3 regions of the Streptomyces sp. SudanB5_2050 genome follow, and region 3 is predicted to be linked to each of the others. Evidence: riboswitches for the same ligand, from Rfam matches in the RefSeq annotation. Region 3 holds a riboswitch; each other region holds the start of a gene.
What was found. Region 3 has a riboswitch for thiamine pyrophosphate ahead of thiC (phosphomethylpyrimidine synthase ThiC). Riboswitches for the same ligand answer to the same signal wherever they lie in the genome.

Region 1 (2,312 bases), 1.7 Mb from region 3:
GGCATCTGTCGACCGACCAGGGCACCACCCGCAAGACGCTGTGGAAGCTGTTCGACGGGACCCTCGTCGAGTCCGTCCTCATGCGCTACCCGGACCGGGTGACCATGTGCATCAGCTCCCAGGCGGGCTGCGGCATGAACTGCCCGTTCTGCGCCACCGGCCAGGCCGGCCTGGACCGGAACCTGTCGACCGCCGAGATCGTGCACCAGATCGTGGACGGGATGCGGGCGCTCAGGGACGGCGAGGTCCCCGGTGGGCCGGCGCGGCTCAGCAACATCGTCTTCATGGGCATGGGCGAGCCCCTCGCCAACTACAACCGCGTCGTGGGGGCCATCCGCCGGCTCACCGACCCCGAGCCCGACGGGCTGGGGCTGTCGCAGCGCGGCATCACCGTCTCCACGGTCGGTCTGGTCCCGGCGATCCACCGCTTCTCCGACGAGGGCTTCAAGTGCCGTCTCGCCATCTCGCTGCACGCGCCCGACGACGAGCTGCGTGACACCCTCGTCCCCGTGAACACGCGGTGGAAGGTGCGCGAGGTGCTGGACGCGGGCTTCGAGTACGCCGCGAAGTCGGGGCGCCGGCTGTCCATCGAGTACGCCCTGATCCGTGACATCAACGACCAGGCCTGGCGCGGTGACCGGCTGGGGCGGCTGCTCAAGGGCAGGCCGGTGCACGTCAACCTGATCCCGCTCAACCCGACGCCCGGCTCCAAGTGGACCGCCTCGCGGCCCGAGGACGAGAAGGCCTTCGTGGAGGCGATCGCGGCGCACGGTGTGCCGGTGACCATCCGGGACACCCGTGGCCAGGAGATCGACGGGGCGTGCGGTCAGCTCGCCGCGAGCGAGCGGTAACCTGACCGGCGGAAGTACGACCTGACAGAAATCACATCTTCATATTCCGACAGGGGAGCGCCACAGCGCTGAGAGTGCGGCACCGGCCGCAGACCCTCCGAACCTGGCCCAGGTCATTCTGGGTAGGGAGATCGGTCACCACTCGAGCTGTTGCGCCCTGCCCGAGACCTCGCCAGGGGTTCCGGGCGGGGCCGCGTCTTCTCCTGGTCACCCAGGAGGAATCCAGTGAGCATCACCAAGAAGGTCACCGCCCTCGCCGTCGGGCTGGGCATGGCCGGCGGCCTCGCCGCGTGCGGATCGTCGTCCGACGGGGACGGCGGGGGGTCCGGCGGTTCCAAGAGCGTGACCCTCGTCAGCCACAACTCGTGGGCCGTCTCGAAGGACGTCATCGCCGCCTTCGAGAAGAGCTCCGGCTACAAGGTCCGGGTCCTGGAGGACGGCGACGCCGGGCAGGCCGTGAACAAGGCCGTCCTCACCAAGGACAACCCGCAGGGCGACGTCTTCTTCGGCGTCGACAACACGCTGCTGTCGCGGGCCCTGGACAACGGGCTGTTCCAGCCGTACGAGGCGAAGGGGCTCGACCGGGTCGACGCCGCGTACCGGACCGACACCGACCACCGGGTCACGCCCGTCGACACCGGCGACATCTGCGTCAACTACGACAAGGCGTACTTCAGCGAGCACAAGCTGACCCCGCCGGACTCCTTCGACGACCTGATCGAGCCCGAGTACAAGGACCTGCTCGTCACGGAGAACGCCGCCGGTTCCTCGCCCGGCCTCGGCTTCCTGCTCGGCACCGCGGCCGAGTACGGGGACGACGGCTGGCAGGACTACTGGAAGAAGCTGAAGGCCAACGGCGTCAAGGTCGTCGACAGCTGGGAGCAGGCGTACAACGAGGAGTTCTCCGGCTCGTCCGGTGGCAAGAAGGCCAAGGGCGACCGTCCGCTCGTCGTCTCCTACGCCTCCTCCCCGCCCGCCGAGGTGATCTACGCCGACCCGCAGCCGGTCACCGCGCCGACCGGTGTCGCCCAGGGCACCTGCTTCCGCCAGGTCGAGTACGCCGGTCTGCTGAGCAACGCCCGGAACCCCGAGGGAGGCAAGGCGCTCCTCGACTTCATGCTGAGCAAGCAGTTCCAGGAGGACCTGCCGCTCAACATGTTCGTGTATCCGGTGCGCGAGGACGCCGCGATCCCCGAGGCGTTCCGGAAGTTCGGGCCGCCGGCCGAGAAGCCGCGGACCATGGACCCGGCCGAGATCGCAGACAACCGCGACCAGTGGGTCAAGTCGTGGACCTCGCTCGTCGTGAGGTGAAGCGGGTGGAACGGGTGAGGAACGTGCGCGGGAGCGCGGCGCGGCTCGGGCTGATGGCCGTGCCCGTCGCGTTCTTCGCGGCGTTCTTCGCCTACCCCGTCGCCGCGATCGTCGCGCGTGGACTGAAGGTCGACGGGGCCTGGCGGCTCG
Region 2 (2,312 bases), 1.6 Mb from region 3:
GCGTACCACCGCGTCATCGGCGCGGCGACCTCGGCGGGCAGCGCGCCGGCCAGGGGACGGTCGGCGGCCTCCACCACGGTCACCGCGCAGCCCGCCTCCCGGGCGGCGGTGGCGAACTCGGCGCCGATCCAGCCGGCGCCGACGACCACGATGTCGTGCCGGCGGGCGAGCACCGGACGCAGCCGTTCGGCGTCGTCCAGGGTGCGCAGCAGGTGCACGCCGGGCACGTCCTCCGCACCGGGGAGCCGCAGCGGCTCGGCGCCGGTCGCGAGGACGAGGGAGTCGTACGGCACGGGCCCCGCCGACGTGTCGAGGGTGTGCGCGCCGGGCCGGACGCCCAGGGCCTCGCAGCCGAGTCGCAGGGTGATGTCCAGGGCCTCGAAGTCGACGTCGAAGGCGGAGCCCTCGGCGGTGCCGAGCAGGACGGCCTTGGACAGCGGGGGGCGGTCGTAGGGCTGGTGCGGCTCGGCGCCGATCAGCGTGACGGGGCCGGTGAAACCCCGTTCGCGCAGCGCCACCGCGGTCTGCACCCCCGCCATGCCCGCACCGACGACCACGACCCGGTGCCGGGCGTCCGCCTGCCGCTCCCGGGTCTGCTCCGGCGCCTGTTCCCGGTCCCGCGTCTGCTCACTCACCTGATCACCTTAGACACCTGACGGAAAGTCAGTCAGCGCTCGTGCGCCGTGACCTGCTCGACCACACTCGTCCCGCTGCCGCGCTGCGACTCCCACTCCCAGCTCTCCTCCAGGCGCACGCGCCCGTCCGGCAGCTCGACGACGGTCGCCGCGCAGTGCCCCGAGGAGGTGCCGCCGTCGGCCTTGAGCTGCACGTACCGGAAGTCCAGGCGGTCGCCCTCCCGGGTGCCGACCAGGTGGCCGCGGACCACGTCGCCGCCCGCGTACTCGGCCCACACGACGCCGTCCCTCTCGTGGTAGGCGAAGCGCGTGCGGGTGCCGACCTGGCCGGGCGCCTGGTCGGCGACGGGGGCGAGGACGAGACCGTCGAGTGAACGGGCCACGGGCGGAGGCTCCCTTACGAGTGCGAGGTGCTGCGGGCTAGGGTGGCCAACGTAAAGCACTCGCGGGAGCCCGGACGCACCGGGCTGAGAGGGAGGCTGGCGGCCTCCGACCGTACGAACCTGATCCGGGTCATGCCGGCGAAGGGAGGGGCTGGACGCCCATGTCGTCACCACCGCACACCTCGTCCCCCGCACCCGACGTGCTCGTCGTGGGCGGCGGGATCATCGGTCTGGTCACGGCGTGGCGGGCCGCGCAGCGCGGTCTCGCCACGGCCCTCGTGGACCCCGAGCCGGGCGGTGGCGCCGCCCGGGTGGCCGCCGGGATGCTGGCCGCCGTCACGGAACTGCACTACGGCGAGCAGACGCTGCTCGCGCTGAACCTCGCCTCGGCCCGCCGCTACCCGGAGTTCGCCGCCGAGCTGGCGGACGTCACGGGCCACGACCTCGGTTACCGCCGCTGCGGCACCCTCGCCGTCGCGCTGGACGCCGACGACCGCGCCCATCTGCGCGAACTGCACGCGCTCCAGCAGCGTTCGGGGCTGGAGTCCGAGTGGCTGTCGGGTCGTGAGTGCCGGCGCCTGGAGCCGATGCTCGCGCCGGGTGTGCGCGGCGGGCTCCGGGTGGACGGCGACCATCAGATCGACCCCCGGCGCCTGGCCGCGGCGCTGGTGACCGCCTGCGAGCGGGCGGGCGTCGTCGTGCACCGCGCGTGGGCCGACCGGCTCGCCCTCGGGCGGGGCGGCGGGCGGGCCACGGGGGTGGTCACCGCCGACGGCACCCTGCTGGAGGCCGGGCAGGTGGTGCTGGCCTGCGGCAGCCTGAGCGGGCGGCTCGCGGGTGTGCCCGAGGACGTGCTGCCGCCGGTGCGGCCGGTGAAGGGGCAGGTGCTGCGGCTGGCGATGCCGCGGACGCACGGGCCCCTGCTGCACCGGACGGTGCGCGCCGTGGTGCGCGGCAACCCGCTCTACCTGGTGCCCCGGGAGAGCGGTGAGCTGGTCGTCGGCGCCACCAGCGAGGAGCTGGGCTGGGACACGACGGTCACCGCGGGCGGCGTCTACGAGCTGCTGCGCGACGCCCACGAGCTGGTCCCCGGCATCACGGAGCTGCCCCTGACGGAGACCCGGGCGGGTCTGCGCCCCGGCTCCCCGGACAACGCCCCGATGCTCGGCCCGACCGGGCTCGACGGCCTGCTGCTGGCCACGGGGCACTACCGCAACGGCGTCCTGCTCACCCCGGTGACCGGCGACGTCATGGCGCACGCGCTGACCACCGGGGAGCTTCCGGAGGAGGCCCG
Region 3 (2,312 bases):
CATGTCGATCGTCGGATACAGACCGTGGATGAGGCCGGTGTTGTCGTCCGTGTTGCCGGTCAGCGCGGCCCAGCCGATGAACAGCGACCCGAGCACGCCGATCAGCACCAGGGAGATGAGCGTGCCCAGTACGGCCACCGATGTGCGGGCCGACAGACCATGGCACAGATACAGCGCGATCAGCATGATGGCGCTGGACCCGATCACCGCCACCAGCAGCGGGTTGGAGCCCTGCAGGATGGCGGGCAGGATGAAGAAGTTCAGCAGCAGGAAGCTGACGGCCAGCGAGATCAGGGCCATGAGACCCCGCAGCCGCCCGACGACCACGACCGCGAGGGCGAAGATGCCGGCGAGCAGCGCCATGGGGACCCGGCGGTTGATGTCGGTCACCGAGTACTGCAGGTCCTCGGGTGCGGAGGGCTCGTAGGCGACGACGACCTTCTGCCCCTCGCTCAGTTGCCGTGACTGGTCCGGCTGCACGATCTCGTCGAACGTGCGGCCCTTGTCCTTGCCGCTGTCGACCCGGATCGTCGCCCGCTTGCACTCGCCGTTCGCCTGCTGCACCGCGGAGGAGCCCTCGGCGGTGGACGTGTCGCCGGTCGGCGGTACGCCGGAGGCGTTGACGGACTGGCAGCTCAGCTCGACCACCTTGGTGACCGTGCCCTGTTGGGTCTGCCGGTCGAAACCGACCCCCGTGCGTTCGTGCGGCGGGGCTCCGCCCGGCCACAACACCGCGAGCCCGACCAGCACGGCCGCCGCGAACGGGATGAGGACCGCGGCGATGACCTTCCGCAGATGGCGGGAGACGGGTGCCGCCGGGCCGTGGCTGTGCGCGTGCGCGTGTCCGTGACCGCCGGCGCCCGTGCCGTGAGCACCGGGTGAGGCCGGGCCGGATTCACGGCCGTCGCCGTGCCCGGTGCCCGCTCCTCGGCGGGGATCGTGCGGGGGGAAGGGGGGCTGCTGCGGTGTGGTCACCGGCCGATCATCGCAAGAACCAGGGGGGCCCTCTGTTCACCGCGCCCGAATTGACGCTAGCGTGGAGGCACCTTTGTACACGCGGGAGCTCGGAGCACCGGGCTGAGAGGGCGCTGACCTCCGTCCCAGCAATGTTTCACGGGAAACATCACCGAAGCCGAGTGATGTTCCCCACGAAGCGTTCGCAGACGGAAGCCGCTGCGTCGACCGCCGAACCTGTTACCGGGTAATGCCGGCGTAGGGAGTAGGTCTCATGACCATCAAGGACACACGCACGCCTGCCTCCACGCAGAACTCCGCCCAGGAGGAGACCGCTGAGGTCGGGAAGTCCATCGGCTGGCACAAGGCGTACGTCGAGGGCTCACGCCCCGACCTGCGCGTGCCGGTCCGTCAGGTGCACCTCACCAACGGGCGGTCGGTCACGCTGTACGACACCTCGGGCCCGTACACCGACCCGCACGTCGACACCGACGTCCGCCGGGGACTGCCGCCGCTGCGGGAGAACTGGATCATCGCCCGCGGCGACACCGAGGAGTACGCGGGCCGTCCCGTCCGCCCCGAGGACGACGGGATCAAGCACACCTCGCCGCGTGGCGGCCTGCGCAATCTCGACGCGGTCTTCCCCGGCCGCCCCCGCCAGCCGCGCCGCGGGCGCGGCGGCACCGCGGTCACGCAGCTCGCGTACGCGCGCCGCGGAGAGATCACGCCGGAGATGGAGTACGTCGCCCTCCGGGAGAACGTGGCGCCGGAGGTGGTCCGCGAGGAGATCGCGGCGGGCCGTGCCGTGCTGCCGGCCAACGTCAACCACCCGGAGATCGAGCCGATGATCATCGGCAAGCGGTTCCTGGTGAAGGTCAACGCCAACATCGGCAACTCGGCGGTGACCTCCTCCATCGAGGAGGAGGTCGAGAAGATGACCTGGGCGACCCGCTGGGGCGCCGACACGGTGATGGATCTGTCCACCGGCCGCAACATCCACACCACGCGCGAGTGGGTGCTGCGCAACTCCCCCGTCCCCATCGGCACGGTGCCGCTCTACCAGGCACTGGAAAAAGTCGACGGCCGGGCCGAGGAGCTGACCTGGGAGATCTACAAGGACACGGTCATCGAGCAGGCCGAGCAGGGTGTGGACTACATGACGGTCCACGCCGGGGTGCGTCTGGCGTACGTACCGCTGACCGCGAACCGCAAGACGGGCATCGTCTCGCGCGGTGGTTCGATCATGGCGGCGTGGTGCCTGGCGCACCACAAGGAGTCCTTCCTGTACGAGAACTTCGAGGAACTCTGCGAGATCCTCGCCTCCTACGACGTCACCTACTCGCTCGGTGACGGACTGC

Region 1: another riboswitch for thiamine pyrophosphate. It lies ahead of ACFZP7_RS25080 (thiamine ABC transporter substrate binding subunit); the one in region 3 lies ahead of thiC (phosphomethylpyrimidine synthase ThiC).
Region 2: another riboswitch for thiamine pyrophosphate. It lies ahead of thiO (glycine oxidase ThiO); the one in region 3 lies ahead of thiC (phosphomethylpyrimidine synthase ThiC).

What each region holds. Positions count from the first base shown of each region.
Region 1 covers NZ_OZ186760.1:5,594,275-5,596,586, forward strand. Annotated here, with positions in the region: gene rlmN (23S rRNA (adenine(2503)-C(2))-methyltransferase RlmN) at 1-851, shown strand, start outside; TPP riboswitch at 893-998, shown strand; gene ACFZP7_RS25080 (thiamine ABC transporter substrate binding subunit) at 1,077-2,162, shown strand; gene ACFZP7_RS25085 (ABC transporter permease) at 2,138-2,312, shown strand, end outside.
Region 2 covers NZ_OZ186760.1:2,275,966-2,278,277, forward strand. Annotated here, with positions in the region: gene ACFZP7_RS10150 (NAD(P)/FAD-dependent oxidoreductase) at 1-635, opposite strand, end outside; gene ACFZP7_RS10155 (hypothetical protein) at 668-1,018, opposite strand; TPP riboswitch at 1,071-1,182, shown strand; gene thiO (glycine oxidase ThiO) at 1,180-2,312, shown strand, end outside.
Region 3 covers NZ_OZ186760.1:3,901,214-3,903,525, reverse strand. Annotated here, with positions in the region: gene ACFZP7_RS17385 (YibE/F family protein) at 1-975, opposite strand, end outside; TPP riboswitch at 1,047-1,236, shown strand; gene thiC (phosphomethylpyrimidine synthase ThiC) at 1,229-2,312, shown strand, end outside.